DNA from 3 places in the Cupriavidus sp. NPDC089707 genome. Region 3 is predicted to be linked to each of the others. Evidence: predicted binding sites of a transcription regulator. Region 3 holds the regulator's gene; each other region holds the start of a gene.
What was found. The regulator LexA, encoded in region 3, represses DNA repair genes until DNA is damaged. The targets are predictions, from matches to a motif close to ACTGTATNNNNATACAGT.
Positions count from the first base shown of each region.

Region 1: the regulator LexA is predicted to act here: its motif matches at 3,431-3,448, upstream of imuA (translesion DNA synthesis-associated protein ImuA).
Region 2: the regulator LexA is predicted to act here: its motif matches at 3,986-4,003, upstream of recA (recombinase RecA).

Region 1 covers NZ_JBIVHB010000014.1:8,586-16,021, reverse strand. The annotation lists gene ACIP1U_RS21200 (error-prone DNA polymerase) at 1-968, opposite strand, end outside; gene ACIP1U_RS21195 (Y-family DNA polymerase) at 965-2,533, opposite strand; gene imuA (translesion DNA synthesis-associated protein ImuA) at 2,466-3,380, opposite strand; gene ACIP1U_RS21185 (SagB/ThcOx family dehydrogenase) at 3,740-5,338, opposite strand; gene ACIP1U_RS21180 (hypothetical protein) at 5,733-5,921, shown strand; gene ACIP1U_RS21175 (PaaI family thioesterase) at 6,152-6,592, opposite strand; gene ACIP1U_RS21170 (PQQ-dependent dehydrogenase, methanol/ethanol family) at 6,728-7,436, opposite strand, start outside.
Region 2 covers NZ_JBIVHB010000001.1:263,354-270,789, reverse strand. The annotation lists gene sucC (ADP-forming succinate--CoA ligase subunit beta) at 38-1,204, opposite strand; gene ACIP1U_RS01290 (DUF2889 domain-containing protein) at 1,296-2,003, opposite strand; gene recX (recombination regulator RecX) at 2,218-2,685, opposite strand; gene recA (recombinase RecA) at 2,788-3,843, opposite strand; gene ACIP1U_RS01275 (response regulator) at 4,072-4,761, shown strand; gene ACIP1U_RS01270 (sensor histidine kinase N-terminal domain-containing protein) at 4,842-6,389, shown strand; gene ACIP1U_RS01265 (DUF4212 domain-containing protein) at 6,386-6,715, shown strand; gene ACIP1U_RS01260 (MFS transporter) at 6,966-7,436, shown strand, end outside.
Region 3 covers NZ_JBIVHB010000003.1:245,784-253,219, forward strand. The annotation lists gene rpsF (30S ribosomal protein S6) at 1-310, opposite strand, end outside; gene ACIP1U_RS07460 (asparaginase) at 423-1,415, opposite strand; gene lexA (transcriptional repressor LexA) at 1,714-2,370, shown strand; gene ACIP1U_RS07470 (hypothetical protein) at 2,484-2,654, shown strand; gene ACIP1U_RS07475 (hypothetical protein) at 2,692-3,042, opposite strand; tRNA gene ACIP1U_RS07480 (tRNA-His) at 3,201-3,276, opposite strand; gene ACIP1U_RS07485 (hypothetical protein) at 3,379-3,657, opposite strand; gene dusA (tRNA dihydrouridine(20/20a) synthase DusA) at 4,639-5,676, opposite strand; gene ACIP1U_RS07495 (NADPH-dependent FMN reductase) at 5,961-6,524, opposite strand; gene ACIP1U_RS07500 (enoyl-CoA hydratase/isomerase family protein) at 6,685-7,436, opposite strand, start outside.

The DNA of each region.
Region 1 (7,436 bases), on a different contig from region 3:
GCCTCGCGCGGGTACAGGCGCGACAGCACCTGCCGCATGCGCAGGTGCTGCTCGGCATTGGGTGCCAGCGCCATGCCGCATTCGGCCAGCGGCTGACCGAGCCTGATCGCGGTCATCACGTCGGACAGCGGCTTGCGCGAGCGCACGTGCATGGTGACCGCGCCGGCGGCGGCCAGCGGCACACCGGTCTGCGCCGACACGGCTTCCAGGCGCGCGCGGTGCAAGCCGTCGGCATGGCCTTGCAGCAGTTCCAGTGCGATCCACGCGCGCTCGCCGAAGACGCCGCGGCACCACTGCGCCTGTTCGCGCAACAGCCCGGGATCGGCGCAATAGTCCGGCAGCAGCAGCGCCAGGCAGCCCGGCATGCCGCGCAGGTGGGCTTCGTCGCCGGTGGGCGTGGCGATATCTTCGGGATGCAGCCGGTAGCTGCCCTTCTGCGCGCGGCGGCGGCCCAGCGTGATCAGTTCGGACAGGTTGCCGAAACCGTCGCGGTGCTGGGCGACCAGCACCAGCCGCAGCGGCGGGCGATCGGCGCCATCGGCTGGAGGCAGGCTGAAGCGGCTGCCGATCAGCAGCGCGAAGCTGTCGGCAGCAGCGGCCAGCGCCTGCAGCCGCTGGTGGCGGCTGGCGTGCGCGGCGGGGTCGTCCTCGTCGGCATCGGTGTCGCCTTCGGGATCAAGCAGCGGCTCGTCGATGTCTGCCTCCGCGCCCCGCGCCGCGCTGCGTGCCACCGCGTCGTGCAGGCGCTTGCGCAGCGTCTGGATCGCATCATGGGCGCGCGCGGTGCCGGCCACCGAGCACTCATCGGTCAGCGCCAGCCCGCGGTAGCCCAGGCCGAAGGCGCGTTCGATCAGTTCGCCCGGGTGCGAGGCGCCGGTGAGGAAGGTGAAGTTGGAGATGCAGTGCAGCTCCACGTAGTCGGGCAGCGCAGGCAGCAGGCCCGGCAGCGAAGGGATCGCCGGCGTCATGCGAACAACCCGTGCAGAAACCAGCGGTACTCGCTGCCCTCGTCCGCGCCGTGGCCGGGGCGTTCGCGATAGATCCAGCAGCGCAGGCCGTCGGCGCGCTCGGCGATGAAGTAATCGCGCGTGGCCAGCGCGCCGTCCCACCAGCCGGCCTCGATGCGCTCGGGCCTGCTCAGCAGCGCCAGCGGGCCGCCGTGGCTGGGGCGGTGCTGCTGCACCGGCAGCGGCAACGGTTGCGGCAATAGCCACAGCGGGCGCTCCGGCAGCGGGCCTGCCATGGCGGCGGCCTTGCCGCCGGGCTGCGGCTCGTCAACTGGCACCCAGCGGTTGGCGCGCTCGGGCCGGTGGTCGGCCAGCGGCCGCGGCTGCAGCACGTTGTCGCGGCCCAGCCGCGCCATCAGCGTATCGAGCAGGCGGCCCAGGTCTTCCGGCGTGCCGCCGGGTTCGGGGAACAGCGCATCGCTTTGCGGCACGCAGGCCTGCATCGCTTCCACGCGCAGCGCCAGGCCGGTGACCGGGGCGTGGAAGTTGAGCTTGTCGAGCTTCTCGCGCAGCAGCCGCGACAGGTGCGCGGGATCGCGGCTGGGCTGGGCCAGGCCGAGCGCGACCGGAGTTCCTTCGGTATCGACGCCGCGCCGGTAGCGCTCATGCTCCAGCACCAGCACGCAGCGCGTGACGCCGGCCTGCAGCAGCGCCAGCCAGCCGGCCAGCGCCAGCAGCAGGCGCTGCGCGCCGGCCAGCACGCCTTCGGCGGATTCGATGCGCCCGGGCAGGTCCATGCGCTGCGCGAACGTGGGCGGCGCCGCGTACCAGGCAAAGCGCGCCGGGGCCTCGCCATAGGCCTGGTCCAGCCGCGCCAGCAGCGCGGGGCCCAGCCGCCGGGTCAGGCCGGCGCGCGGCAGGCGCCGCACCTCGCCCAGCGTGCGGCAGCCGATGCCGTCGAGCCAGGCCGGGTCGGCCAGCGTGTGCAGCGCCTCGACCGGCAGGCGGTCGAGCAGCCGGTGCAGCCGCGCCATGCCCACCGCCCGGCGCGCGGGCCGCACCACGCCGCGGCGGCTGCGCCGCAGCGGCTGGCGCGCCAGCCAGGCGGCGCCGTGCGCGGTCGGCCCGCTGCCCACCTGCGCAATGGTGCCGAGCTGGCGCACGCAGGCGCGCACGGCGCGGCACAGCGCGCGGTGGCCGCCAAAGAGACGCAGGCTGGCGGTGACGTCGAGCATCAACGTGGCCGATTCCAGCTCCTCGTCGAACGTCACGGCCGGCGTGAAGCGCAGCAGCGCCAGCGCCACCGTTTCCATCAGCGCCGCTTCCGCAACCGGGTCGCGTTCCAGCTGCACAATGTCCGCCGACAGCGCCTGCACGCCGCCGCGGCGCATGCCGTAGCGCACGCCCAGCTGCATCGCGGGACCATTGGCCAGCACCACCTGCTCCTGCGCCATCACCGCCACCGGCAGCGCATGGTGCAGCGTGCCGGTGGCGGAGGATGGGCTGGAGGCAACCGGCTCAGGCCAGTTGGGCTGCAGTGCGTCCAGGGGCAGGCGCGGCAGGTGCACCGCGATCCAGTACGGCATCGGGAGAAGACTGAGAAGACGAAGACACAACGGAAGGCGCGCCAGCCGGGGCGCCGGCGGGCACGGGCCAGGCGGCCGTGCGCGTGGCTGCCTCCATTTCGCCCAGGCGCAGCAGCAACGGCGTATCGCGCACCGGCCCGCGCCGCTTGTGGAAGGTGATCGACAGCGCATTGCCGGGTTGCGGCGCCAGCAGCAGGCGCAGCACCGCCGGCGACGATTCGCGCAGCGCCGCGGCCGGGCGCAGCGCCCACACCACCGCGTCGCCGGCCTGCGCCAGCACCTGCAGCCGGCGCAGCGCCTCGGGCCGGGCCGTGGGCAGCCACACCAGCACGCCGCCGAAGGCCTGGCTGCGCAGCACCTGTTCGGCCGCCCACAGCATGTCGGCCTGCTGTGCGCCTTTGGCCGCGCCGGCAGACGGGCGCAGCCAGTACAGCTGGCGCGCCGGCAGGCCGGCCGCGGCCAGGCCCATCGCATTGGGCAGGCAAGGCGGCGCCACCAGCGCGATGCGGCGCCCCGCCCCGGCCAGCACGCGCAGCGCCGGCAGCAGCAGGCGCAGTTCGCCCGCGCCGCCCTGCGTGGTCAGCAGTTCAGTCAGTCCGCCCGCCGGCCAGCCGCCGCCGGGCAGTTCGGCCGAGAGCGCGTCGTACCCGGTCGGGCACACTGCGGCGCTGCCGGCGCGGCCCAGCTGGCCGGCGCGCCACAGGCCTGGATAGCGCTGCTCGAGCGCCGACAGCGCCTGCTGCCGCGTGGCGTGGGCTGCCGGGGCTGCGGGCCTGGCCGGCGTCGGCGCAGGGAAAGGAAGGCCCACCGCCGCCATGGGCGGGGCTGCGTACGATTGCGCAGGCATGTGAAGTCGGGGTCGCTCGCGGGAAGCGAGGACATAGAATATTTACGATAACTGTATATTTATACAGTATCGAGGCGAACGCAAGAGGTAGGCGTGCGAAGGACGCCAGGGATGGTGTAGGAAAACGGAATTGGCCGGACTACGTGCGCTTTTGCTGGACTGGAAATCCGGAATTAGCCGGACTGGCGTGCAATCCCGTGACGCTTGCCAGGACCTGACGGTTCCGGTTCACCGGCGCCCTTTGGTTGAGCAGCCGCGACCGAGACTGCGAGTTCCGAAGCCTGGATTGCGGTGTCCTTGCCCAGCGGAGTCCGAAAGCTGATGGATTGGCGGAGTCTTCCCGGAACAGCACTTCCGGGTCAAGCCTGAACCTCATACGGTGCAAGCGTCGACAAGCGTTGATCGACCATGGCGCAGCCAACGGTAAAGTGATACAGGCTCTGCCATGTGTGATCCTTGATGCCGAGCATGGCATGCATTTCATCGTCGAAAAAGCAGCCGATCCCCGTGGCGCGCTCTCCGGTGGCTTCGGCTTCAAGATAAAGTGCCTGGCCGAGAATGCCACATTCCCAGAGAAGATGCCGATAACGCCATGGCTGCTTCAGGGCGATTTCGAAGTTTGCGAGCATGCCCAACGCGAAGTAGGAATCGGCGGCGATATCCTGGTGGCAACAGATCAGTTTTGCCACTGCGCGTAAATCGTACGGCAGCAGAAGATAGAGTGGCAGATGGTCCGGTCCGATTCTCTGCCACAGCCATTCCGGGCGCATAGCCTGCTTGAGTCCATGCAGCGCCCCGGAGTTTCTCACCAGCACGTACAGGCCCGGCTCCAGTCCGTCCACGCGGTGAACCAATAGCGCCAGATGCACCGCAGCAGGAGACATCAGCACGTTCCACGGTGGCGTGTCGCGACGCGCCAGCAGGCTTGCCAGCATTGTAAAGAAGGCGGTAGCGGTAATGTGCGCCGTGCCATCGAAGCTTGTGGCGCTGCGGCGCTGCCGGGCGATCCGGGCAAAGCTCAGGTCGAAGGCGGGCGCCGCAGGCCGCAGTGGCGGCTCCGGATTCAGCGGGGTCGGTGTGCCAGTCAGAGACTTGCGCGTGGCACGATCGACCGAATCGATATCCGGCCAACTTACGTGTCCCGCGCTTAGCGGGTTTGCGTAGCCGTACCAGTGCGCCTTATCGAGAGCGGACCACAGGCGCTCCAGGTCAGGCCGTTTTTCCGCATTGCCGATCCATAGCACGACATCCGGCACCTCCCGCTCGGCCGCTCCGAAATCGTCGCTGCGATCCAATCCAAGCAATGCGGCCAAGGCATCATCCGCTGCAGTCTCGAGCAGCCGCGTCTGCCATCCGAGAGCCGCTGCCGCGTAACTGACTGCGGCAATGGCATGGCCGCAGTCATGCTGGCAGTAGCGCCAGGCGCGCATTCCGTATTTCCATGCCTCGCGCCAATGGATCGAGCTGATGCCAACCAGGATACCGCCGCCCGGGAACGCCTCAGTCCATCGCGGATCATCCAATGCAGCCCGCTGTTCAAGGACGTGGTCGCGGCTCAGGTAATGGTAGACCCCGCCCGGCAGATCAGGCAGGGCAGGACAAAGAAGATAGCCCTCGGTCGGATGCAGATTGCCGCTCGAGGGATTGCAGCGCAGTGCCCACCGCTGAGCACCAAAGGCTTTCCATGCTGACAAGCCGAGCGAAAGCTCAAACAGGATTGCGAGGGTATGAAGGCTGAAGCCCTGCGCGAGCGGCAGGGCGCCGCAGCGCAACGCGTTGTAGCGTGTGGGCAAGGTGTCTGCGGCCAGTGGCAGGGCAATCCGCGGTGAGCCCTGGAACGCGCGGAACGGATCTGGCTGGGTTGCCCAGTCGAGCCATCCGGGGCCTGGAGCGTAGCGGTTGACGCGGTGCTTGCTGCGTTCGTGATACTCAAGCAACGCTTGCGCAGATCGGCTCATGTTCCTTCTGCCCGAGAATGCCCGACACCCCCGCTGCCACATCCAATAGCTCACCTTGTCATGCAGTCGTTACCGACGTCACAGGACGGGGCCTCAGTTCGCACTTTAGGTGGTTTTGAAGGTTTTGGTGCCTATCGCGATGCAGCATTTCTTCGCAAGCAAATGTAAGAATATCAGCGCCAAATTCGTTGACAATCGGCGCAGAAATCGAAATCGCTACTCTGATCCTTGCGAACTGTCTCACCGCCGAAATTGAGCACGGGATTGACCGGCTGCAAGCAACGGTCGTTGCACCCCCGGACCTGCCGTTCGACGGAGGACGCAACGAACGTCTCAGCGGGGTCGGGAATCGCCGTGCCGTTTCGGACTAGAATCCTCTGAGGAGGTGCCAGTCATGTCAGCTATCAAGCGCATAGATCCGGGCCATCCCGCCTATCAGGCCGCGCTGCACAGGACGACCCGCTACCCTGCGGAGCACGTCACGTTGACGGCTAGCTCCAGGAAGAGGCTGCGCCCGTGTGTGCCGCATCGCAAGGTCGGGCGCGGCAAGGTCGGCATCGGCGGCAAGCGCAGCGGCAAGTAGGCCGTGAAGCGCCGATCACCACGGCGCGAAAACGGCCGTTCTATCACGGCCGCAGCAGACTAGACGAGACGGCCGAGCGGCGACGGAATTAGCTGTTAAGTCATTGATTTTTCAAGAAACGCAATCTAGCGAATTTCGGTTTCTCACAGTGGTGCGCGGGGCACCGGAGGCAGGGATCGCGTGGACGAGCGTGCGCTTCCGAAGGGAAAAGGGGACGAATGCCCCTTCGCTTACTTCAGGTACTTCATCGTGGCAACGCCCGTCGCCACCAGCAGCTCTTGGTCAAGCCAGACCTCCGCACGCGAGAAGAAGATCGAGCGCCCGCGCCGGTCAACAGTGCCCCTGGCCGTCAGCACGCTGCCCGTGCCGTTGCTCAGGAAGTTGGAAGTCAGCGACAGCGTCACCGCATGCCGCGCCGCCTCGCCCGGCGCCGAGAACAGGCCGGCATAGCCGGTGGCCGCGTCCAGCAGCGTGCAGATCGTGCCGCCATGGACCACGCGGCTGCGGTTCAGCATGCTGGACGTGACCGGCAGTTCCAGCTCCACGTAATCGGGGCGCCACTGCGTGATGCGGACACCGATGCTTTCGAGGGCGGGGTTGTCGAGGGCGAGGTTGTCGAGGGCGCCGCCAGCGCCACCCTCCGTCACGGTCTCCGTTGATTGGATTTTCATTGCACTGCTCACCACGGCTCAAATTGTCCAAACGGTATTTCCTCGCGATTCGCGGTACCAAACAATTCCGATTTGGCGAACAGCCACTTTTGCGTGCATGAAGCGCGCGGGCCAGACCGCCCGCGCGCGCTCCCATCAGGGCTTCTTAGGCCGCACCGCGTCGGCGGTGCCCTGGATGAACGCCTGGATCTTGACCACGTCCTCGGCCGTCAGCTTGCCGGTAAAGTCCGGCATGCCCTTCTGCACGAACGGCCCGTTGAACAGGATCTTGTCGAGGTGCTCGATCATCGGCGCGCCGACATAAGCCAGGTTGGGGATATTGCCGCCCTTGTCGACGCCGGGCACGCCATGGCAGAAAACGCAGTTGTTGACATAGAGCTTCTGCCCGTCGGCGACCTTGGCCGGGTCGTACTTCACCCCGCTCAGCAGCGGCGCCATCGCGTAAGGCGCCGACTCGGGCATCGGCTTCTTGCCGCCGAGGACAAAGGTGTAGACCCGCCCCGGCGCCTGCCTGTCGCTGCCGCGCTGGCTCAGGCCATACACGCCGCCCCAGCCCACCGCCACCGAGACATACTGCTTGCCGTCGAGCAGGTAGGTCACCGGCGCCGCCACCACGCCTGAGCCGGTCGGCGCCTGCCACAGCTTCTCGCCGGTGCCGGCGTGATACGCCACCAGCCGCCCGTCCGCCGTGCCCTGGAACACCAGGTTGCCGGCGGTCGCGAGCGTGCCGCCGTTCCACGGTCCGGCATGGTCCTGTTGCCATACCGCCTTCTGCGCCAGCGGGTCCCAGGCGATCAGCCGCCCCATCGGCTTGCTCTTGGGCGGCTCGGCATTGACCAGCATG
Region 2 (7,436 bases), on a different contig from region 3:
GGCTCGCGTTCGCGTATGGTTGCGTTCGTGCGACGGCTTACTTGCCAGCGGCAGCGGCCACCACCTTCTGGGCGGCTTCTTCCATCGTGTCGGCCGAGATGATGGGCAGGCCCGATTCGGCCAGCATCTTGCGGCCGAGTTCTTCGTTGGTGCCCTTCATGCGCACGACCAGCGGCACCGTCAGGTGCACTGCCTTGGAAGCGGAGATCACGCCTTCGGCGATCACGTCGCAACGCATGATGCCGCCGAAGATGTTGACCAGGATGGCCTGCACGTTCTTGTTGCTCAGCATCAGCTTGAAGGCTTCGGTCACCTTCTCGGTGGTGGCACCGCCGCCCACGTCGAGGAAGTTGGCCGGCTCGCCGCCGAACAGCTTGATGGTGTCCATGGTGGCCATGGCCAGGCCGGCGCCGTTCACCAGGCAGCCGATGTTGCCGTCCAGCGAAATGTAGGCCAGGTCGAACTTCGAGGCTTCGATTTCGTTGGCGTCTTCTTCATCCAGGTCGCGGTAGGCGACGATTTCCGGGTGACGGAACAGCGCGTTCGAGTCGAAGTTGAACTTGGCGTCCAGCGCGATGACCTTGCCTTCGCCGGTCAGGATCAGCGGGTTGATTTCGGCCAGCGAGGCGTCGGTGTCGTAGAACGCCTTGTACAGGCCTTGCAGGGCCTGGCGGGCTTGCGACACGCTTGCGTCGGGCACGCCGATCTTGCGGGCGATGTCGTCGGCGTCAGCGTCGGTCAGGCCGGTCGACGGCTCGATGATCAGGGTGTGGATCTTTTCCGGGGTGTGGGCAGCGACTTCTTCGATGTCCATGCCGCCTTCGCTCGACGCCATCAGCGCGATCTTCTGCGAAACGCGGTCCACCACCAGCGAAACGTACAGTTCCTTCTTGATGTCGGCGCCTTCTTCGATCAGCAGGCGGTTGACCTTCTTGCCTTCCGGGCCGGTCTGGTGCGTGACCAGTTGCATGCCCAGGATGTTCGAGGCATAGGTCTTGACGTCTTCAATGCTCTTGGCAACCTTGACGCCGCCGCCCTTGCCGCGGCCGCCCGCATGAATCTGTGCCTTGACAACCCACACCGGGCCGCCGAGCTGTTCTGCGGCCTTCAGGGCCTCGTCAACCGAGAACGCGGGGATGCCGCGCGGAACCGGCACATTGTATTTGCGCAGGATTTCCTTGCCTTGATACTCATGGATATTCATGCGTGTTTCCTTTCGGGTAGGCGTAAAAGGTAGAAGGGAAGAATCTGAAAAAGGAGACGAACTCTCTCGTCTGGGTGGCCGATCCTGAGAATCAGCCGGAAGTGCCGGTTGGCCTGTCGGCCGGGACAGCGTCGTTGCCGTCGTCGTTGGCTTGACCACCGCGGTCGCCATTGGCCACGGCGGGCGCCCGAGGCGCGGTTGCGACGGCAGGTGCGGCCTCGGCCCTTGCCTTGGGCGTCGGCTGGTGACCATACCAGCGCGGGTAAAACTCACGGACCACCTCGCCATCGAAACGCAGCGCATGGCAGCCGTGCAACTGATAGGGCGGCTCCGGATTCGGATCGTCCTCGCCGTTGTCGCGGATGCTGATGACTTCGCCGGCAAATGCCTGGATCGCGGTGCTGGGCAGCACGCCGGCGGCTTCAGTCAGGTGGGAACAGCCGTTGATGCCGGCCAGGCGCTCGCGCACCGCCTTGCGGAAGCCCTTGCGCAGGTTCAGGCCAATCAGCTTGCGGTAGGCCGGGCCGATGGTGTCGCACTGCGACGGGTACGGCACCCAGTCAGAGCAGGCCTCGGCGTCCAGCACCGTCATGTCCTCGTTGATCGTGACGCGCAGCCACAGGTCATGCAGGGGCTGGCCCACCGGGCGGATACGGTCGCCGGCAAGTTCGATATCGCGGGGCTTGGTGTCGGTCAGGCGCACCTCGACATCCCACAGGCCGTCCTCTCTCTGGTACGCCTCGGCCGTAATGGCACGGCGATGGCGCAGGGAGCGGTTGACGGGCTGGGACAGAGGCATGGCCAGGCTGGAATAACGGAAACGCTGGGGGCTTGGGAACGGGGCGCCGGAGCACCGAATAACCCGGGGAGTTTAACATGCCGCGCTGGTTTGCCCGGGAACATCCTTGTGCGGCGACTGTCGCCCCGCATTGTCGGGCGACCGGCGCGCCATTACACCTGATGCCAGTGCAGGTAATGAACCGACCAATGCGGACGATGCCGCACGCATACGCTCAATCGTCGTTGCCGTACGCTTCGTCAGCGCCCTGGATGATCTTGCTGACCACCGCGCGTGAGAATCCCCGCGCCACCATGAAGCGGATCTGCTTGGCACGCGCCTCCGGCGTATCCGGCGGCACGCCGAAACGCTTGCGCCAGACCTCGCGGGCACGCTCGGTCTCGGTGGCGCGCAGCCTTTCCTGCAGTTCGCCCAGCTGTTCGCTGCCCAGCTTGTGGGTCTTGGCTTCCTGCATCACCCTGGCCGCGCCATAGCGCGCGCCGCGGCGATGGACGAGGCTGTCGGCAAAGCGCTGGTTGGACAGCCAGTTCTCGCGCTCGAGCGCGTCAAGCAACTGCTCGAGCTGCTCCGGCGATTCGGCATGGGGCGCCAGCTTGCGCGTCAGCTCGGCCCGGCTGTGTTCGCGGCGCGACAGGTAGCCGACGGCGCGAGCCTTCAGGGAAAGCGGGGGGCGGGGGGCCATTGGCGGTTCGGTGAAAAGTCCCTAATAAAAAAGGCCGGCGCATCGACTGATGCCCCGGCCCTTCCGGCTGATGCAATCGTGTTGCGTCTTGCGTGGACGCGATCAGCCTTCCAGCGCTTCCGCGGCTACGGGGTTGGTCGGCACCACGCCCAGTGCCACGCGCACCTTGTTCTCGATCTCTTCGGCGATGTCCGGGTTCTCGCGCAGGTATTCACGCGCGTTGTCCTTGCCCTGGCCGATCTTGTCGCCGTTGTAGCTGTACCAAGCGCCCGACTTCTCGACGATCTTGGCGTCCACCCCCAGGTCGATGATCTCGCCCTGGCGGGAGATGCCCTGGCCGTACAGGATGTCAAAGAAGGCTTCGCGGAACGGCGGCGAGACCTTGTTCTTGACCACCTTGACCTTGGTCTCGTTGCCGATGACGTCGTCGCCCTTCTTGATCGAGCCGATGCGGCGGATATCCAGGCGCACCGAGGCGTAGAACTTCAGCGCATTGCCGCCGGTGGTGGTTTCCGGCGAGCCGAACATCACGCCGATCTTCATGCGGATCTGGTTGATGAAGATCACCAGGCAGTTGGTGCGCTTGATGGTGCCGGTCAGCTTGCGCAGCGCCTGGCTCATCAGGCGGGCCTGCAGGCCGGGCAGCGAGTCGCCCATTTCGCCTTCGATTTCAGCCTTGGGCACCAGCGCCGCCACCGAGTCGATCACGATCAGGTCGATCGAGCCCGAACGCACCAGCGCGTCGGTGATTTCCAGTGCCTGCTCACCGGTGTCCGGCTGCGAGATCAGCAGGTCGCCAACATTGACGCCCAGCTTGCCGGCGTAGCTGACATCCAGCGCGTGCTCGGCGTCGATAAAGGCGCAGGTACCGCCCAGCTTCTGCATCTCGGCCACCACCTGCAGCGTCAGCGTGGTCTTGCCCGACGATTCCGGACCATAGATCTCGACCACGCGGCCGCGCGGCAGGCCGCCGACGCCAAGCGCGATGTCGAGGCCGAGCGAACCGGTGGAGACCACCTGGATGTCCTTTTCGACCTCGCCGTCGCCCAGGCGCATGATCGAGCCCTTGCCGAACTGCTTCTCGATCTGGGAGAGCGCGGCGGCAAGCGCCTTCTGCTTCTCGGCGCTCACGCCGGCACCTGCCTTCTTGTCGTCCATGGTCGTCCTTGAATCAAATGGTGTATAAATAGGCCGCATGTGGCGCGGCACCGGCTTTTTGCCGGCTCCAGCGCCGGCCCGGCTGTCTGCGCGGCCGCCACTCAGGAATCATCCCGGGGCGGCCCCAGCGGAATGTGCGGGTACTGTATAAAAAAACAGTATGCTTGGCAAGCCCCATCGCGCCTATTCCGCAGGCGCCCGGCTATGCCGGCCAGGGTGGAGACAACCATGCGTATTCTGATCGCCGAAGATGACGACACGCTGGCCGATGGCCTGACGCGCTCGTTACGTCACTCGGGTTATGCCGTCGACCACGTTGCCGACGGGCAGGGCGCCGACTCGGCCCTCTCTACCCAGACCTTCGACCTGCTGATCCTGGACCTGGGACTGCCGCGCATGTCCGGCCTGGAGGTGCTCAAGCGCCTGCGCGCCCGCGGCGCGATGCTGCCGGTGCTGATCCTGACCGCGGCCGACAGCGTCGACGAACGCGTCAAGGGCCTGGACCTGGGCGCCGACGACTACATGGCCAAGCCTTTTGCGCTGTCCGAGCTGGAAGCGCGCGTGCGCGCGCTGGTGCGCCGTGGCGCCGGCGGCGGCGCCACGCTGATGCGGCACGGGCCGCTGGCTTTCGACCAGGTCGGCCGCATCGCCTACCTGAACGAACAGATGCTCGACCTGTCGGCGCGCGAGATCGGCCTGCTGGAGATCCTGCTCACGCGCTGCGGCCGGCTGGTGTCCAAGGAACAGCTGGTCGACCACCTGTGCGAGTGGGGCGAGGAAGTCAGCAACAACGCCATCGAAGTCTACGTGCATCGCCTGCGCAAGAAGATCGAGGTGGGCGGCATCCGCATCGCCACGGTACGCGGCCTGGGTTATTGCCTGGAAAAATTCCAGCCGGCCGTGGCCGCGCAGCACTGAGGCGACCCTGTTTATGCGGCCCGTCCCTTAGCCCCACCCTTGCAGGCGAGCACGACCGCACCCGAGCGACAAACGTCGAGATGAGCCTGCTGCAACTGCCCTGGCGGCGCGCGCACCGCGCCGTGCCGCCACCCTCCCCTGCCACCCCCGGCACCGACCAGGAACTGGCCGACGCTCTGCCGCACCTGGAGGAAAGCACCGCCACGCCCGCGCCGCGCTCGCTATTCGGCGAGATCCTCGACTGGATGCTGGCGCCGTTGCTGCTGCTATGGCCGATGAGCATCGCGGTGACCTACCTGGTCGCCAAGTCGATCGCCAACGGCCCGTTCGACCGGGCGCTGGAAGCCAGCGCCATCGTGCTGTCGCAGCAGGTGCGCGAGGTCAACGGCCGCATCACGTTGCAGCTGCCCCTGTCGGCGCGCGAGATCCTGCGCGCCGACGAGACCGACAATATCTATTACCAGGTGGTCGGCAAGCGCGGCGAATACATTGCCGGCGACCACGACCTGCCGCTGCCGTCGGAAGACGACCAGGGCCACGCCGGCCTGGTGTCGCTGCGCGACGACCGCGTCGCCGGCAACGACGTGCGCGTGGCCTACACCTACGTCGACCTGCGCCATGTCAGCGGCAACCAGCCGGTGCTGGTGCAGGTGGCCGAAACGCTCGACAAGCGCGCGCGCCTGGCCAACGAGATCATCAAGGGCGTGATCCTGCCCCAGTTCGTGATCCTGCCGCTGGCGGTGGTGCTGGTGTGGTTCGGGCTCTCGCGCGGGCTGGCGCCGCTGACGGCGATCCAGCAGCGCATCCGCGCACGCAACCCGGGCGACACCAGTCCCATCGACGAACGCGCCGCACCGCAGGAGATCACGCCGCTGGTGGGATCGTTCAACGATCTGCTGGCGCAGCTGGACCAGTCAGTGCAGACGCAGAAGCGCTTTATCGCCGATGCCGCGCACCAGATGAAGACACCGCTGGCGGGGCTGCGCATGCAGGCCGAGCTGGCGCAGCGCGAGCAGTCGCCGGAAGAACTGCGGCGCTCGCTGGCGCAGATCGCGGGCAGCTCCGAACGCACCGCGCACCTGGTCACCCAGTTGCTGTCGCTGGCGCGCATGGAAAACCTGGCCGGCGCCGGCGGCATGGGCGAGCTCGACCTGGGCGCGCTGGCGCGCGAAGTGGTCAAGGACTGGCTGCCGCAAGCCTGGGCGCGCGACATCGACCTGGGGCTGGAGGCGGACGACCACCCGGTGACGGTGCTCGGCAACCGGCTGATGCTGACGGAGATGCTCAACAACCTGCTCGACAATGCCATCCGCTACACGCCGCGCGGCGGGCACGCGACGGTGCGCGTCAGCGCCGATGCCTTCGAGCCGTTTGCCTACCTGGACGTGGAAGACACCGGCCCGGGCATTGCGCCGGCCGAGCGCGAACGCGTGATGGAGCGCTTCTACCGCGTGCTCGGCACCAATACCGAAGGCAGCGGGCTGGGCCTGGCCATCGTGCGCGAGATCGTGCAGCAGCACGGCGGCGATGTGCAGATTTCCGACCACGTCTACCAGCAATCGCCGCGCCTGGCCGGCGCGCATTTCCGCGTGACACTGCGCCGCCCCACCGAAACTCCCCCCATATGAGCGACATGCCCGCCCCTGACCTCGCCGAGGCCCGCCAGCGCCAGGCCTGGCATCGCAACCTGCGCTGGATCGCCGGGCTGCTGGCAGTCTGGTTCGTGGTCACCTTCGTGGTGGCGTGGTTTGCGCGCGAACTGCGCTTCGACTTCTTCGGCTGGCCGTTCTCGTTCTGGGTGGGCGCCCAGGGGGCGCTGGTGGTCTACGTGCTGATGGCCGCCCTCTACGCCTGGCGCATGAACCGCGCCGATGAAAGCGCCGATGAAGCTGACGCGCCCGCCCCCCTGCCTTCGCAGGGTACCTTGCGCGGGCCGGGCTCCGATGCTGCATAGCGACATGCCTGCCGGGCGCATAGCAATGCCGCGCAATGGCCGATGCTGGCTGCACCGCAGCATGCGCGGCCCTGAAATCGGCTAGCGTATACCCCGACATTTTTGGCACTTGCGCACCGAAATCTGTCAGAACGCAGTAAGTTTCGCCACCCACAATCCTCTGCAACTCAGGCTCCCGGCCAGCGGCACGGGCCTTTTCCGCGATGTTGCCGCGCCTTGCCCGAGATCCAATCCAGACGGAGGAGACAAGATGGCAAACGTGCAAAACGTTGCGGTACCCGGAGGGGGTGCGCAGAACGCGCCGATGACACACGAGGAGCGCAAGGTGATCTTTGCCTCGTCGCTGGGCACGGTGTTCGAGTGGTACGACTTTTATCTGTACGGTTCGCTGGCGGCGATCATCGCCAAGCAGTTCTTCGCCGGCCTGGACCCGACCTCGGCCTTCATCTTCGCGCTGCTCGCCTTTGCCGCCGGCTTTATCGTGCGGCCGTTCGGCGCGCTGGTGTTCGGCCGCCTGGGCGACATGATCGGGCGCAAGTACACCTTCCTGGTAACGATCCTGCTCATGGGCCTGTCGACCTTCATCGTCGGCCTGCTGCCCGGCTTTGCCACCATCGGCTGGGCCGCCCCGGTGATCCTGATCATCCTGCGCATGCTGCAGGGCCTGGCGCTCGGCGGCGAGTACGGCGGTGCCGCCACCTACGTGGCCGAGCACGCGCCG
Region 3 (7,436 bases):
TCATCATCGGCGAAGGAGCGGTCTCGGCCTTCTTGGTCTGCACGATCAGGTGGCGCAGGACGGCGTCGTTGAACTTGAACGCGTGTTCCAGTTCAGCCAGGGTGTCCTTGCCGCATTCGATGTTCAGGCAAACGTAGTGAGCCTTGGCCAGCTTCTGGATCATGTAGGCCATCTGGCGACGGCCCCAGTCTTCCACGCGGTGAACGTTGCCGTTCTGCGAGGTCACGAGCTGCTTGTAGCGCTCGATCATGGCCGGCACTTGTTCGCTCTGGTCCGGGTGGACGATGAAGACGATTTCGTAATGACGCATTGACGCTCCTTTTGGGATTAGCCACCCGGGCGTCACGAGTCCGGTGCGGCAAGGTTGAATAGCCTTAAATTATAGCCCGGCGTGAACCGGGCGCGCAAGCAGCAAGGCCGCTTCAGGCCTTGGCAAACGCTGCCTGCAAGCGCACTGGATCCCGCGCCAGCGCAGGATCGGCCGCCAGCGCCAGTGTAAGCAGCACCCTCGCCTTGTACGGATTCAGGTCCGCGGCAGAGACGAAAACGCCATCGGACGGGCCAGGATGCACCGGGATCGCCACATGACCGGCCCCAGTGCGTGAACTGCGCACCACAGCCACGCCGGCGGCGGCGGCATCCACCAGGGCCTCTGCCAGCACTTCATGTATCGAACCATTGCCCGCCGCGGCCACCACCAGGCCGGCCACGCCAGCCTGCACCAGCGCGTCGACGGCGACACGACCCGGCTGCGTGTAGCTCGCCACGATCTCAACCACCGGCCACGCGCGTGGCATCGGCCCGATCGCCCATGCCTGCCGGGGCGTGCGGGCGAACCGCACGTAGTCGTCCTGCACCATCCCGAGCGGCCCGCATTGGGACACGAAGGCATCCACTGCCGAGGTATGCGCCTTGGCAACATCGCGCGCCGCGTGGATCTGCTGGTTCAGCACCACCAGAACCCCCTTGCCGCGCGCATCCGGATGGACCGCCACCCGCACCGCGTCGAGCAGGTTGAGCGGACCGTCAGCCGACAGCGAGGTGGACGGCCGCATCGCCGCCGTCATCACCACCGGGACCGGGCATGCCTGCGTGAGGTGCAGCGCCATCGCAGTCTCTTCCAGCGTATCGGTGCCGTGCGTGATCACGATGCCCGCCACATCCGCCTGCGCCGACCAGTGCTCCACGCGCGCCGCAAGCGCCGCCCAGAGCGCGAAGGTCATGTCCTTGCTGTCGACCTGCGCCACTTGCTCGGCTTCGATCCGCGCCACCGACTTCAGTACCGGAACCGCGGCCAGCAACGACGACACGGGCACGGTGGCCGCCTGGTAGTGCGCGCTACTGGCAGGGTTCCCGGAAGCGCCGGCAATGGTGCCGCCGGTAGCCAATACAACGATGCGAGGCAATTGGGTCATGGGTGCTGGAGGCTCAGGAAACAGGAAGGGAACGCAAGCGCCGGGAGATCGAGTCGCGATTGTAATGGCGGACTTCCGCCAGCATGGCGCGCGCCGAGGCCGATCGGTCCACGCACGCCAGCAAAAATTCTGCTTGCACTGACGCCGATACTGTATAAAATCACAGCATACTGTTTAAACATACAGTGCCCGGCTCGCCGGATGCAGGATACCTGCGGACAGCCCAGCTCGACAGCACAGCTCGTTGGGCAGCCCATCCCAGCCCTGCCCCAGCGCGCCCGCACGGAACGGCGATCCCATGGCGACCCTGACACCCCGGCAGCAGCAGATTTTCGATCTGATCCGCAATACGATCCGCCGTACCGGCTTCCCGCCCACGCGCGCCGAAATTGCTGCCGAATTCGGCTTTTCCTCGCCAAACGCAGCGGAAGAACACTTGCGCGCGCTGGCCCGCAAAGGCGTGATCGAGTTGACGCCAGGCGCCTCGCGCGGCATCCGCCTGAAGGTTTCACGCAGCGACTCGGAGATGCCGGACCAGTTCTCGCTGCCCATCCCCGGCGTATTGCAGCTGACGCTGCCGTTGGTAGGCCGCGTTGCCGCCGGCAGTCCCATCCTTGCCGCCGAGCATATCGACCGCCAATACCAGGTCGACGCCTCGGTCTTCGATGAACGCCCCGACTACCTGCTGCGCGTGCGCGGCCTGAGCATGCGCGACGCCGGCATTCTCGACGGCGACTTGCTCGCCGTGCGGCGCGCCAGCGAAGCGCCCAACGGCAAGATCGTGGTGGCGCGACTCGGCGACGATGTCACGGTCAAGCGCCTGCAACGGCGCGGCGGCCATATCGAGTTGATCGCAGAAAACCCGGACTTCGCCAACATCATCGTTGAACCCGGGCGCGAAGAGTTTTCGCTGGAAGGCATTGCGGTCGGTCTGATCCGATCCTCCGGCTTCTAACCGGGCACTGCAGGCGCTTCGCCTGCGCGGACCCATCCGCTTCCATTGCTTTGCAGACGCCGCCCGGCTTGCCGGGTGTTGACCCCGCTTTTGCCTGAAAAAGAGGTGCAACCATGCCGCAAACCCACCCCGTCGCCGCCCGCCGCCCGGTCAAACCGGTACCCTTCCGCCAGTGCAAGGGCGTACGCGTCTATCAGGGCGCGCAGCGCCGGACCATGGTGGGCAGCATGGCCGCCATCTGCAGGATGCTTGAACTGGAAACCACGAGCAAGCTGGCCATCTGAAGATGACCTGACTTTCCGACCAGCGGCCTGCCCTGCATCAGCTACGCGCGCACGCCTTGGTTTCCGTTTCCAGTTCTTGCGGCGTCATCTGCGGGAACCACGTATCGGTCTTGCGCAGTTCGACGGCCGTGCCATCCGGCTTGGCCGTCAGCGAGATCAGATAGGCATATGCAAACTCGCCGCCGCCTTTTGGCTGCCCGATCCGGATTTCCGTCTGATTCTGTGCCGGCAGATTGACTACCGTGGCCTCATCGCCAAGATTGTTGCGCAGGCATTTGGCAACATCGGCCATTTTTGCCGGCGTGAACAAGCGCATCGGCGGCCGTGCTCGAATGTCTTTTTCCGACGTGCCAGTGGCGCACCCGGCCATCATCGCGGCCACTGCCACGCTAGCGCCCAATACCACTGCTCGAAGAAACATACGAAGCCTTTGGAGTAAAGGCGCGGCACATCGGTCGTGGGCAGACGGAACACCAGGACCGAGCTTCGCGCGGAATTCCACAAAGCAAAACAGCGCCCGTAAAGGCGCTGTTTTGCAGAATAATTTGGGGTGGCTGATGGGACTCGAACCCACGACGACAGGAATCACAATCCTGGACTCTACCAACTGAGCTACAGCCACCGCAGAGGTCATCAGCGAAGCGCTGATCGACGAAAACCAAGATTATACAAACTCTTTTCCGAGATGGCTAGTATCCCGCACAAATTTTTTTCTGGACTTGCATCACGACTTGCGCGGCTGCCACTTCGCCTCCAGCAATACTGCCTGCTTGATGGCAGCAATGGTCTCCGCCTCGGTGCCGAAGTGGCCCAACAGCCGGCGTGACTTGCCATTGAGGACGGCTTCCTGCAGCGCCCTGCCCGCGGCTGCCGAGGTGCCGTAGTGCCAGCAGTAGCGCGCCGTCCATTTGCCATCCTGCAGTTGTTCGGCGACCCAGACCAGCCTGAAGTCTTCAAACACCTCGCCGAATGACTCTTCGTTGTTTGCGTTCGCTTTGTCCACGCTTGCTGCCGTCAGTCCGCCTGTGGCGATGCGAAGAATCGTAGCACGCGGACCAGGGGGCAGACATGGGCGCGGAACGCGGCGCGACAGGCCTTTGCGGTAAGTCGCCATTTGCAGGCGATATCGCATGCGCAGCCCCACCTCTGCAGGGTTCTTGCCGAACGTGCGCGCAGCGATACTCTGCCCCGAGGGACATTGACCCCCCTCGATCTTCCCGTCAGGCGGCCCGTCCCATCGGGCTGCCTGCCTCTTTTTTCTCCTCCCCCGGCAGTTCGGCTTGGCAATGCAAGGTTCGCTGGAACCTCGCGCATTGGCCATGGCCCAACCATCTTCAGGAAGATTGCGAGGAAGGAGCATGCGAACAATGCTTGGACGTCTGGCGGGAGTCTTGTCGCTGCTGGGGCTGGTCGCGGCCCTGGCGGGCTGCGCGGGCGGGGGCGCCGATGGACGGGAGTCGGGGATCACGACCTACGGAACGCTGGACGTTGGCATCAGCCATACTTCGCGATAGATCTCGCGCCGCAAGCGTGACCGATGGAACTCTTTTCCGGGCCGTCCGGTCAAACCGGCTCGAATGGCGCGTCGCAAAAGGCCAAAAAAAGAGTCCGCAGCGCGGACTCTTAACTTTAGCGATCTCAAATGCCCTGAAGGCCGTTGTAATGTAACTGTCATCCGGGAATTGCACCATTCGGGTAAACGAAGAGCGCCAGACGCGCCGACGAAAAAAAGCCCGCCGAAGCGGGCTGAATAATCAGTTGAAGAAAGCCCTGCATTCGAGGGCAGGCACAGTGTAGAAAAGTGCCCTGCCTTGGCGAATTAGGGGAATCCCTTTCCAGGCGCCAGTTTCCGGGCGATCGGCGATAGCAAGTGTCGCGCGCGCTACTCTCGGCAATCGATGCATAAATTGACGATTCGGTGTTAGAGCACCGACTCAAGCGCCCCATCATAACGGGTGACACCCGATCGTTCGGCGCGAACGCTCTATGCCGCCAGCGGCTCTGATGCCAGGGGACGCAGGTGTGTACGCGCCTCCGCAAACAGTGCATCAACATCGGCGCGAGTGCGCGCGGCATGCATGCGTTTCGCATCGGACAGCACGCGGCGCCAGCCTCGTCCTCCCGCAACGCCTCGGTACAGCCCCAGCATATGCCGGGTGACTGCACCCATATACCCGCCGCGCTCGACCATGTCGCCGATATAACCCTGCATCGATAGCTCTACATCCAACCGCGATCGCACTGGTGCCTCGGCGTCGCCATAGAAGCGTACATCCATTTCAGCCAGCACATAGGGCTGGTGATAGGCCTCGCGGCCAATCATCACACCGTCGACATGTCGCAGATGTCGCGCCATCTCGTCATAGGTGACGATGCCGCCATTGATCAGGATCTCCAACTGCGGAAATTCCTGTTTCAGCTGGTATGCGACTTCATAGCGCAGCGGCGGAATCTCGCGGTTTTCCTTTGGGCTCAGGCCTTTCAGGATGGCATTGCGCGCATGAACGATAAATGTGTCGCAGCCTGCTTCCGCGACCGTGCCGACAAAATCTCGCACGAAATCGTAGTGCTCGATGGTATCGATGCCGATGCGATGCTTCACCGTCACCGGGATGCCGACCGCATCGCGCATCGCCTTCACGCAATCGGCAACCAGTTCGGGCTCCGCCATCAGGCAGGCGCCGAAAGCACCGCGCTGCACGCGCTCGGAGGGGCAGCCGCAATTCAGGTTGATCTCCTTGTAGCCCCATTGCTCGCCCAGCCTCGCGGCCGCGGCGAGGTCTGCCGGCTCACTGCCGCCCAGTTGCAGCGCGACGGGCTGCTCGGCAGCATCGAAATCGAGGTGACGCGGCACGTCTCCATGCAGCAGCGCGCCGGTGGTCACCATCTCGGTATACAGCCAGGTATGGCGACTGAGCTGGCGGTGGAACGTGCGGCAATAACGGTCAGTCCAGTCCATCATCGGCGCCACGGATATGCGGCGCGGACTTGCCGCGGCAGGTTTACCTTGGAAATGGGTCATTTGGGAACGGATCGGCGTGACCAATCCTCATGCTACTCGCAGATATCAACGCCGCCCGGTGGAGGCAGCTCCCGTGCGCCGGGGGCGTCGCACACAATGCAGCCGCGGCAATATCGCGGCTTTTCGGGAGGCGCATGAGTTTACCACCCTGGTAGATCTTTCGCCCGAGACGCTGCAGGCGCGCTACGGCCAGACCGTGACGAAGGTCGTAGCCGGCACGGAGAAAACCTCGATGATACTGACCACGAACGATCAGTCGTGCCAGGGCGCGGCCACGCGCAAGCTCATCGTGTGGCTGAAGTCTTGTCGATCCACGTGGCGAACGCGGCCAGGAACTTGTCGAGGAAGCCCCGTGTGGATTCGTTGGCAATGCCGCCCTGCTCGTCGAACAGCTTGTCAACACCGGCGATATAGACCTCGGGCTGCTGCAGGATCGGAATATTGAGGAACACCATCGACTGCCGCAGGTGATGGTTGGCGCCAAACCCGCCGACGGCACCCGGCGAGGCACTGATGATGGCGCCCGGCTTGCCATCCCAGACGCTGCTGCCATAGGGGCGCGAGCCCACGTCGATGGCGTTCTTCAGCGGCGCGGGGACCGAGCGATTGTACTCAGGCGTGACAAACAGCACCGCATCGGCGCGGCGCACGCGATCGCGGAACGCGGCCCAGGTCTGGGGCGGCTTGCCGTCCAGGTCCTGATTGTAGAGCTGCAGCTCGCCGATCTCGACGATCTCCAGCTTGAGTTGTGCCGGCGCCTGCGCGATCAGCGCCTTGGCCAGCTTGCGGTTGTACGACTCCTTGCGCAGGCTTCCCACCAGTACAACGACATCACGAGGATGACTCATCACGGCTCCTTTGTGTGTGTGGACACTTGAAGCGGACGGCACAGGCACCATGGCTGGCATGTTTGCCCGCGCCGGTCCAGCCACCACTCTACCCGAGTCGCGACTGTTCCGGCGTGAGCCGAGCGGCCCGCACGCCCGCCCGGCAGAGTGAACGGGCTGATCAGGCGTCCTTGCCCAGCGCGGCGAGCGGATGGTCTTCCGTGCGCCACGGGCTGTCGAAGAACGACTGGACTGTCTCGCGGCCAACCTCATCCAGCCGGGCATGCTGCCAGCGCGGCTTGTGGTCCTTGTCGATCGCCAGGGCACGGATGCCCTCGACGCCGTCGCCCTTGCGGAACACGTAGTGCATCATGTCCAGTTCCATGCGCAGCTCATCTTCGAGCGACATGCCGCGCGCGCGGCGGATCTGCTCCAGCGACACGCACAGCATCAGCGGCGAACGGCTGCGCAGCATGGCAGCAGTCTGCGCAGCCCAGTCGCCCGGCGCATCGCTGACGGCCGCCAGGATATCCTGCGCGGTTTTACCGGCGAACAGCGCGTCGATCTGTGCGGACAGGCCCGCCAGCGTGCTTTGCGCAGGCACGCAGTCAGCGCGGTGCGGTGCGGTGAAGCCTTCGATATGCGCGAGAACGGCATCGCCGCTGGCAAACTGCTGCGCACGCAGCGTATCCACCAGCTCGGCCAGCCGGTTGCCCGGCAGGCAGGCGTCGGCCAGGCCTGCGTATAGCGCATCGGCCGCGCTGATCGCGGTGCCAGTCAGCCCCAGGTATTCGCCGATATGGCCCGGCGTGCGTGCCAGGAACCAGCCTCCGCCGACATCGGGGAACAGGCCGATATTGGTTTCGGGCATGGCCATCCTGGTGCGCTCGGTGACCAGGCGCAGCCGGGCTCCTTGCGAAATGCCCATGCCGC